Regions from separate parts of the Lelliottia sp. JS-SCA-14 genome, predicted to be linked through region 1. Evidence: predicted binding sites of a transcription regulator. Region 1 holds the regulator's gene; the other holds the start of a gene.

Region 1 (5,352 bases):
CGCATCCTCTGCTAATCCCGCGCGCGGATTATGTCACCCGGATCAACGGCGGCCGTGGTGCCGTTCGTGAAGTCTGCGATCTGTTATTGCTGGCACAGGGCAAGCTTGATGAGGCCAAAGGGCAATCGATATGAGTAAAACCAGACGTTGGGTTATCATTCTGCTTTCACTGGCCGTGCTGGTTCTGATTGGCGTGAATCTCGCTGATAAAGACGATACGCCGAATGAAGTGGTCAATACCAGCGAACCAACCTACAAAAGCGATCACAGCGACACGGTGGTTTATAGCCCTGAAGGGGCGCTCAACTATCGCCTGATTGCGCAGCATGTAGAGTATTTTTCCGATGATGGCATCTCGTGGTTTACCCAACCGGTGATGACCACATTTGATACCAACAAAATTCCGACGTGGTCGATTAAATCTGACAGAGCAAAATTGACGAATGACCGTATGCTTTATCTGTATGGTCATGTTGAAGTCAACGCCCTGACGCCAGATTCTCAACTGCGCAAAATTACTACGGATAATGCCCAGATCAACCTGGTCACCCAGGATGTCACGTCGCAGGATCTGGTGACGTTATACGGCACAACATTTAATTCCAGCGGTCTGAGAATGCGCGGGAACTTACGCAGCAAAAACGCCGAGCTGATTGAAAAGGTTAGAACCTCCTATGAAATTCAAAACAAACAAACTCAGCCTTAAAGTTATCATTGCCAGCGCGCTGCTGGCCGCCAGCCTCCCCGCGCTTGCTGTAACGGGCGACACCGAGCAGCCGATTCATATCGAATCTGACACTCAGTCGCTTGATATGCAGGGTAACGTCGTGACCTTCACCGGCAACGTGGTCATGACCCAGGGCACGATCAAAATCAACGCCGATAAAGTGGTTGTCACCCGTCCGGGCGGCGAACAGGGCAAAGAGATTATTGATGGCTACGGCAATCCGGCCACCTTCTACCAGATGCAGGATAACGGCAAGCCGGTAAAAGGCCGCGCGTCTCATATGCATTATGAGCTGGCGAAAGATCTCGTCATCCTGACCGGCAATGCCTATCTGGAACAGCTGGATAGCAACATCACCGGCGATAAGATCACTTACCTCGTGAAAGAGCAGAAAATGCAAGCTTTCAGCGAAAAAGGTAAGCGCGTCACCACCGTTCTGGTTCCTTCTCAGCTGCAGGACAAGAACAAAGCTCAGGCCCCGGCACAGAAAAAGAGTAACTAATTCGTTATGGCAACATTAACTGCAAAGAACCTCGCCAAAGCCTATAAAGGCCGCCGCGTCGTGGAAGATGTCAGTCTGACCGTGAACTCCGGTGAAATCGTGGGCCTGCTCGGCCCAAACGGTGCGGGCAAAACCACCACTTTTTACATGGTCGTCGGCATTGTTCCGCGCGATGCGGGCAACATCATCATTGATGATGAAGACATCAGCCTGCTGCCGCTGCATGCCCGCGCGCGCCGTGGGATTGGCTATCTGCCGCAGGAAGCGTCGATTTTCCGCCGCCTGAGCGTCTTCGACAACCTGATGGCGGTCCTGCAAATCCGTGATGATTTGACCTCCGAACAGCGTCAGGATCGCGCCAACGAGCTGATGGAAGAGTTCCACATCGAACATCTGCGCGACAGTCTGGGTCAGGCCCTCTCCGGTGGTGAACGCCGCCGCGTGGAAATCGCCCGCGCCCTTGCAGCGAATCCGAAATTTATCCTGCTGGATGAACCTTTTGCGGGCGTTGACCCGATCTCCGTCATCGACATCAAGCGAATTATCGAACATCTGCGCGACAGCGGCCTCGGTGTGCTCATTACTGACCACAACGTACGTGAAACGCTGGCGGTTTGTGAACGCGCTTATATCGTCAGCCAGGGCCATTTAATCGCCCACGGCACGCCACTTGAGATCCTCGAAGACGAGCATGTGAAGCGCGTGTACCTTGGGGAAGACTTCAGACTCTGATAGGGTAGAGGTTAAGTCACGCCAAAGCGGGGAAAAACGCTCTGAACATGAAGCAAGGTTTGCAATTAAGGCTCAGCCAGCAACTGGCGATGACGCCACAGCTACAACAGGCGATCCGTCTGTTGCAGCTGTCCACGTTAGAACTTCAGCAGGAACTCCAGCAAGCGCTGGATAGCAATCCACTGCTGGAGCAAACCGATCTTCATGACGAGGTAGATACCCAGGAAAAGCAGGACACCGAATCCCTTGATACGGCAGACGCACTCGAACAAAAAGAGATGCCCGACGAGCTCCCGCTCGATGCCAGTTGGGATGAGATCTACACCGCCGGAACGCCTTCCGGCACGCGTGCAGACTACCAGGACGACGAGTTACCCGTCTATCAGGGTGAAACCACCCAGTCGCTGCAGGATTATCTGATGTGGCAGGTGGAGCTCACGCCGTTCACCGAAACCGATCGCGCGATTGCCACCTCCATTGTCGATGCCGTGGATGACACCGGCTATTTGACCGTCTCGCTGGAAGATATTCTGGAGAGCGTCGGCAACGGCGATATCGATCTCGATGAGATCGAAGCGGTGCTCAAGCGCATCCAGCGCTTTGATCCGGTCGGTGTCGCAGCGAAAGATCTGCGCGATTGTCTGTTGATCCAGCTCTCCCAGTTCGCCAAAGAGACGCCGTGGATCGACGAAGCGCGGCTGATCATCAGCGAGCATTTAGATCTGCTGGCGAATCACGACTTCCGCTCCCTGATGCGCATCACGCGTCTGAAAGAAGATGTGCTGAAAGAGGCGGTGAATCTGATTCAGTCCCTCGATCCGCGCCCCGGACAGTCGATCCAGACCGGCGAACCCGAGTATGTGATCCCTGACGTGCTGGTGCGCAAACACAATGGCCGCTGGACCGTTGAACTCAATTCCGACAGCATTCCTCGCCTGCAGATCAACCAGCAATACGCCTCCATGTGCACCAGCGTGCGCAACGATTCCGACAATCAATACATCCGCAGCAATCTTCAGGAAGCGCGATGGCTGATCAAAAGCCTCGAGAGCCGAAATGATACCTTGCTCCGGGTCAGTCGCTGTATTGTCGAGCAGCAGCAGGCGTTTTTCGATCAGGGCGAAGAGTTTATGAAACCGATGGTGCTGGCGGATATCGCCCAGGCCGTCGAGATGCACGAATCGACCATTTCGCGCGTGACTACGCAGAAGTATCTGCACAGCCCGCGCGGTATTTTTGAGCTTAAGTATTTCTTCTCCAGCCATGTGAATACCGAGGGCGGCGGCGAAGCCTCGTCGACGGCCATTCGTGCTCTGGTGAAGAAGTTGATCGCCGCGGAAAACCCCGCGAAGCCACTGAGTGACAGTAAGTTAACCACCATGCTGTCCGATCAGGGTATTATGGTGGCACGTCGTACTGTTGCGAAGTATCGAGAGTCTTTATCCATTCCGCCGTCTAACCAGCGTAAACAACTGGTTTGACACAACCGATAAGGAAGACACTATGCAGCTCAACATCACAGGACACAACGTCGAGATCACTGAAGCCCTGCGCGATTTTGTGAATACCAAATTCGCCAAGCTGGAGCAGTATTTCGAGAGGATCAACCAGGTCTACATTGTGTTAAAAGTGGAGAAAGTGACTCATATCTCGGACGCAACCCTGCATATCAACGGGGGCGAAATCCATGCCAGTGCGGAAGGGCAAGACATGTATGCGGCTATCGACGGCTTGATTGACAAGCTGGCACGACAGCTTAATAAACATAAAGATAAACTGAAACAACACTAATTGTCCGGGCAGTTAACGGGTGCAGGGCGGCCTGTTGTGAAACACAACAGGCCATTTGTACAGTTAGCGCTTAGGTGAAATTATGATGAACAACGATTCCTCGCTTCAATTGAGTCATGTCCTTAACCAGGAATGTACCCGCAGTGGCGTTCACTGCCAGAGCAAAAAACGCGCTCTGGAAATCATCAGTGAACTGGCCGCTAAACAGTTAAGCCTGCCACCTCAGGTGGTGTTCGAGGCCATTCTGACCCGTGAAAAAATGGGCAGTACCGGCATCGGCAATGGCATTGCCATTCCACATGGCAAACTGGAAGAAGACACACTACGCGCCGTCGGCGTTTTTGTGCAGCTTGAAACGCCGATCGCTTTTGATGCGATTGATAACCAGCCGGTGGATTTGCTTTTCGCTCTCCTGGTGCCCGCTGACCAGACGAAAACCCATCTGCATACGCTTTCGCTGGTGGCAAAACGTCTGGCGGATAAAACCATTTGCCGCCGTCTGCGCGCAGCCCAAAGTGATGAAGAGCTGTACCAAATTATCACCGAAGCGGAAGGCAATCAGGATGATGCGTAACCAGGAGATGGCCTTCACATCTGCAGTCGTGAGGAGAAACGGAACATGGTGCTGATGATCGTCAGCGGTCGTTCAGGCTCGGGGAAATCCGTGGCCTTGCGCGCCCTTGAAGATATGGGATTTTACTGCGTCGACAACCTTCCGGTGGTGCTGCTGCCTGACCTGGCGCGGACACTCGCGGACCGGCAAATCTCTGCCGCCGTCAGTATCGACGTGCGTAACATGCCGGAATCCCCGGAAATCTTCGAGCAGGCAATGAACAGCCTGCCGGAGAACTTCACACCTCAGCTGCTGTTCCTGGACGCTGACCGTAACACGCTGATCCGTCGCTACAGCGACACCCGCCGTCTGCACCCGCTGTCCAGCAAGAATCTGTCGCTTGAGAGCGCCATCGACGAAGAGAGCGATCTGCTGGAGCCTCTGCGTTCCCGCGCGGATCTGATCGTCGATACCTCCGAGATGTCCGTTCACGAACTGGCAGAGATGCTGCGTACCCGTCTGCTGGGCAAACGCGAGCGTGAGCTGACGATGGTGTTCGAGTCCTTTGGTTTCAAACACGGCATTCCCATCGATGCGGATTATGTCTTCGACGTGCGCTTCCTGCCGAACCCGCACTGGGATCCGAAACTGCGTCCAATGACCGGTCTGGACAAGCCGGTGGCGGCGTTCCTTGACCGGCACACAGAAGTTCACAATTTTATCTACCAGACGCGAAGCTACCTTGAGCTATGGTTACCTATGCTGGAAACCAACAACCGCAGCTACCTGACGGTCGCAATTGGTTGTACCGGCGGTAAACATCGTTCGGTGTATATTGCCGAACAGCTGGCCGATTATTTCCGCTCACGCGGTAAAAACGTTCAGTCTCGTCATCGCACGCTGGAAAAACGTAAAACATGACCGTAAAACATACTGTTGAAATCACCAACAAGCTGGGCATGCACGCCCGCCCGGCTATGAAGCTGTTTGAACTGATGCAAGGGTTTGATGCCGAAGTGCTGCTGCGTAACGACGAAGGCACAGAGG
Region 2 (5,352 bases), 560 kb from region 1:
TGAATATCAGCGGCTTTTCGCATTACGCACCTCAGAGAGGTATCGTATTAGTCTTTGCTGCCACGGCCCGCACGTTTACGGTCGTTCTCAGTCAGGTGACGTTTACGGATACGTACGGAGGTAGGGGTAACTTCTACCAGTTCGTCGTCATCGATAAATTCCAGAGCCTGCTCAAGAGACATTTTCTGTGCTGGAACCAGCGTGGTGGCTTCGTCAGTACCGGAAGCACGCATGTTGGTCAGTTTCTTACCGGTCAGGCAGTTTACAGTCAGGTCGTTAGAACGACTGTGAATACCGATGATCTGGCCTTCGTAAACTTCTGCACCGTGACCCAGGAACAGCTTACCGCGGTCCTGCAGGCTGAACAGTGCGAACGCAACTGCTTTACCCTGACCGTTAGAGATCAGCACGCCGTTCTGGCGCTGGCCGATTTCACCCGGTTTAACGTCATCGTAGTGGCTGAAGGTGGAGTACAGCAGACCAGTACCGGAGGTCATGGTCATGAACTCGGTACGGAAGCCGATCAGGCCACGTGCCGGGATCAGGTAATCCAGACGAATACGGCCTTTGCCGTCAGGGATCATGTCTTTGACATCGCCCTTACGCTCGCCCATTGCCTGCATCACAGAACCCTGGTGCTGTTCTTCGATATCCAGCGTCACGTTCTCGAACGGCTCTTGCATACGGCCATCGATCATACGGTTGATAACTTTCGGACGGGACACAGCCAGTTCGAAGCCTTCACGACGCATGTTTTCGATAAGAACAGACAGGTGCAGCTCGCCACGACCGGATACACGGAACGCGTCCGCATCTTCGGTTTCTTCAACACGCAGTGCCACGTTGTGCACCAGCTCTTTGTTCAGGCGGTCAAGGATCTGACGAGAGGTAACGTATTTACCTTCTTTGCCACAGAACGGAGAGGTGTTGACGTTGAAGAACATGGTAACGGTTGGTTCATCAACAGACAGGGCTGGCAGCGCTTCGACGTTTTGCGGATCGCAAAGAGTGTCGGAGATGTTCAGCTCGCCCAGACCGGTGATCGCGATGATGTCGCCCGCTTCGGCTTCGGTGGATTCAATACGCTCCAGACCGAGGTGAGTCAGTACTTTACCGACTTTACCGTTACGAGTTTTACCTTCGCTGTCGATGACAGTGACTTGCTGGTTAGGCTTCACTTTACCGCGCTTGATACGACCGATGCCGATAACGCCAACGTAGTTGTTGTAGTCCAGCTGGGAGATCTGCATCTGGAACGGACCATCGAGGTCAACGCTTGGTGCTTTAACGTGGTCAACAATCGCCTGGTACAGCGGAGTCATGTCTTCCGCCATCTCATTGTGATCGTTACCCGCGATACCCATCAGTGCTGATGCATAGATGATTGGGAAGTCGAGCTGCTCGTCGCTCGCGTCCAGGTTCACGAACAGGTCGAAGACCTGATCCACAACCCAGTCAGGACGCGCGCCAGGACGGTCAACTTTGTTGATAACCACGATTGGCTTCAAACCATGGGCAAATGCCTTTTTGGTTACGAAGCGCGTCTGCGGCATTGGGCCATCCATTGCGTCAACGACCAGCAGAACGGAGTCTACCATGGACATTACACGTTCAACTTCACCACCGAAGTCGGCGTGCCCAGGGGTATCAACGATGTTGATACGGTAGTCATTCCATTTGATAGCGGTGTTTTTAGCGAGGATGGTAATCCCACGCTCTTTCTCCAAATCGTTGGAGTCCATCACGCGTTCGGTGGCTTCAGCACGTTCATTACTGAAGGTACCGGATTGCTGCAGCAGCTTGTCAACCAGGGTAGTTTTACCATGGTCAACGTGCGCGATGATGGCGATATTACGCAGATTTTCGATCACAACTTTGCCTCAGGCATTTAGAAATAGCGCGTTATTGTACACGGATTAATCGCAGGACTAAACAGGATCACAAACATCCTCCGCAAACAAGTATCGCAGAGTTGCTTTGTGACCGCTTTCACGCAGCGTAAAAAGCGCACTTTAACGAAAATTGCACCAATATGGTGCTCAGTGTTCACACTGAAGCACTATACTGGTGCAAGATGACTATCGTGGTGCAGTTCATTTGCACTATGACGTGCATGATAACGCCTTTTTGGGGTGATTTAAAAGTTGGCACAGATTTCGCTTTATAAAAATACGGCAAAAAGATGGCAACCCTGCCTGCCATAAACAGAATTGAAGACCTCGTTACCACGACGACAATGACCAATCCGGGAGAGTTAAGTATGTCCGCTGAACACGTTTTGACGATGCTGAACGAACACGAAGTGAAGTTTGTTGATCTGCGCTTCACAGATACCAAAGGTAAAGAACAGCACGTCACAATTCCTGCTCACCAGGTAAATGCCGAATTCTTCGAAGAAGGCAAAATGTTTGACGGCTCCTCAATCGGCGGCTGGAAAGGTATCAACGAATCCGACATGGTTCTGATGCCAGACGCAACCACTGCGCTCATTGACCCGTTCTACGAAGAGTCTACCCTGATTATCCGTTGCGACATCCTCGAGCCAGGCACGCTGCAGGGCTACGACCGCGACCCACGCTCCATCGCTAAACGCGCTGAAGAGTACCTGCGTTCTACCGGCATCGCGGACACCGTGCTGTTCGGGCCAGAGCCAGAGTTCTTCCTGTTCGACGACATCCGCTTTGGTGCGTCTATCTCCGGTTCTCACGTGGCTATCGACGATATCGAAGGCGCATGGAACTCCTCCACCAAATACGAAGGTGGTAACAAAGGTCACCGTCCAGGCGTGAAAGGCGGTTACTTCCCGGTTCCTCCGGTCGATTCTTCTCAGGACATCCGTTCTACCATGTGTCTGATCATGGAAGAGATGGGTCTGGTTGTTGAAGCGCATCACCACGAAGTGGCGACGGCGGGTCAGAACGAAATCGCCACCCGCTTTAACACCATGACCAAAAAAGCGGATGAGATTCAGATCTACAAATATGTGGTTCACAACGTGGCGCACCGCTTCGGCAAAACCGCAACCTTTATGCCAAAACCAATGTTCGGCGATAACGGTTCCGGTATGCACTGCCACATGTCCCTGTCCAAGAACGGGACTAACCTGTTCTCTGGCGACAAATATGCGGGTCTGTCCGAGCAGGCGCTGTTCTACATCGGCGGTGTGATCAAGCACGCTAAAGCGATTAACGCCCTGGCGAACCCAACCACCAACTCCTACAAGCGTCTGGTCCCAGGCTACGAAGCACCGGTCATGCTGGCTTACTCTGCCCGTAACCGTTCTGCTTCTATCCGTATCCCAGTGGTTGCGTCTCCAAAAGCGCGTCGTATCGAAGTGCGCTTCCCGGACCCAGCGGCTAACCCATACCTGTGCTTCGCAGCGCTGCTGATGGCGGGTCTTGACGGTATTAAGAACAAGATCCACCCTGGCGAAGCGATGGACAAAAACCTGTACGACCTGCCGCCAGAAGAAGCGAAAGAGATCCCACAGGTTGCCGGTTCTCTGGAAGAAGCACTCAATGCGCTCGACGCTGACCGTGAGTTCCTGACGGCTGGCGGTGTGTTCACCGACGACGCTATCGATGCTTACATCGCCCTGCGTATCGAAGAGAACGACCGTGTGCGCATGACGCCACACCCGGTTGAGTTCGAACTGTATTACAGCGTTTAAGTTTTAACGATGACCCGCGACCTTTTCCGCGGGAAATCGAAAGCCGTTTTTTGTTGCCGTGGAAACTTTTTAGCCCATCTCCGGATGGGCTTTTTTCTCCACCAACAAACTGATCTCACGCGCTTTTTACAACGAAAAAGCTATACTGCACTAAATTAGTGCACCCAACTCCAGGAGACTGCTTAATGGCAACTGGCACGCTGCCCGATGCTGGGCAGATCCTCAATTCTTTAATCAACAGTATCTTACTGGTCGACGATGAGCTGGCGGTGCATTACGCCAACCCTGCGGCGCAGCAGCTGCTCGCCCAAAGCTCGCGTAAATTATTTGGTACGCCGTTACCCGAACTGTTGAGCTATTTTTCGCTGAATATTGCCCTGATGCAGGAAAGTCTCGCGGCGGGCCAGGGGTTCACGGACAACGAAGTGACACTGGTGATCGACGGGCGCTCGCATATTCTTTCGCTGACGGCGCAGCGTCTGCCGGACGGGCTCATTCTGCTGGAAATGGCGCCGATGGATAACCTGCGTCGGTTGAGTCAGGAGCAGCTCCAGCACGCTCAGCAAATCGCGGCACGCGATCTGGTGCGTGGCCTTGCCCATGAGATTAAAAACCCGCTTGGTGGCCTGCGTGGCGCAGCACAGCTGTTAACCAAAGCTCTGCCCGACCCTACGCTTGCGGAATACACCAACGTCATCATTGAACAGGCCGATCGCCTGCGCAATCTGGTGGACCGTCTGCTGGGGCCTCAGCAGCCGGGTATGCACGTGACAGAAAGCATCCACAAAGTGGCTGAGCGCGTGGTGAAGCTGGTCTCGATGGAGTTACCCGCGAACGTCACGCTGGTGCGCGATTACGATCCAAGTCTGCCGGAATTGCCGCACGATCCCGACCAGATTGAACAGGTTCTGCTGAACGTGGTGCGTAACGCCCTGCAAGCCCTGGGCGCAGATGGCGGGCAGATCGTTCTGCGTACGCGGACCGCATTCCAGTTAACGCTGCATGGCGTGCGCTATCGCCTCGCCGCTCGTATCGACGTTGAAGACAACGGGCCAGGCATTCCCTCGCATCTTCAGGACACGCTGTTTTATCCGATGGTGAGTGGCCGCGAAGGCGGGACCGGGCTGGGATTATCCATCGCCCGTAATTTGATCGACCAACACTCCGGCAAAATTGAATTTACCAGTTGGCCGGGTCATACCGAGTTTTCGGTTTACCTGCCAATTAAAAAATAAAGGTGACGACGATGCAACGAGGGATAGTCTGGGTAGTCGATGATGATAGCTCCATCCGCTGGGTGCTTGAACGCGCGCTCACGGGCGCAGGGTTAAACTGCACCACCTTTGAAAGCGGCAGCGAAGTGCTCGATGCGCTCATCACCAAAACCCCGGACGTGCTGCTTTCGGATATTCGGATGCCAGGCATGGACGGGCTGGCGCTGTTAAAACAGATCAAGCAGCGCCATCCGATGCTTCCGGTCATCATAATGACCGCTCACTCTGACCTGGATGCCGCCGTCAGCGCCTACCAGCAGGGTGCATTTGATTATCTGCCAAAACCCTTCGATATCGATGAAGCCGTCGCCCTGGTGGAACGCGCAATTAGCCACTACCAGGAACAGCAGCAGCCGCGCAACGCGCCTGTGTTTGGCCCGACGACGGATATTATTGGCGAAGCGCCCG

The links. The regulator sigma-54, encoded in region 1, starts transcription at its own class of promoters, with help from an activator protein. The targets are predictions, from matches to a motif close to GTTGGCACANNTTTCGCTNT.
Region 2: a site for sigma-54 is predicted at 2,144-2,163, ahead of glnA (glutamate--ammonia ligase). Genes of this name have one in related genera too.

What each region holds. Positions count from the first base shown of each region.
Region 1 covers NZ_CP141606.1:4,299,486-4,304,837, forward strand. Annotated here, with positions in the region: gene kdsC (3-deoxy-manno-octulosonate-8-phosphatase KdsC) at 1-134, shown strand, start outside; gene lptC (LPS export ABC transporter periplasmic protein LptC) at 131-706, shown strand; gene lptA (lipopolysaccharide ABC transporter substrate-binding protein LptA) at 675-1,229, shown strand; gene lptB (LPS export ABC transporter ATP-binding protein) at 1,236-1,961, shown strand; gene rpoN (RNA polymerase factor sigma-54) at 2,009-3,442, shown strand; gene hpf (ribosome hibernation promoting factor) at 3,465-3,752, shown strand; gene ptsN (PTS IIA-like nitrogen regulatory protein PtsN) at 3,835-4,326, shown strand; gene rapZ (RNase adapter RapZ) at 4,372-5,226, shown strand; gene npr (PTS phosphocarrier protein NPr) at 5,223-5,352, shown strand, end outside.
Region 2 covers NZ_CP141606.1:4,857,304-4,862,655, forward strand. Annotated here, with positions in the region: gene typA (ribosome-dependent GTPase TypA) at 48-1,871, opposite strand; gene glnA (glutamate--ammonia ligase) at 2,261-3,670, shown strand; gene glnL (nitrogen regulation protein NR(II)) at 3,856-4,905, shown strand; gene glnG (nitrogen regulation protein NR(I)) at 4,917-5,352, shown strand, end outside.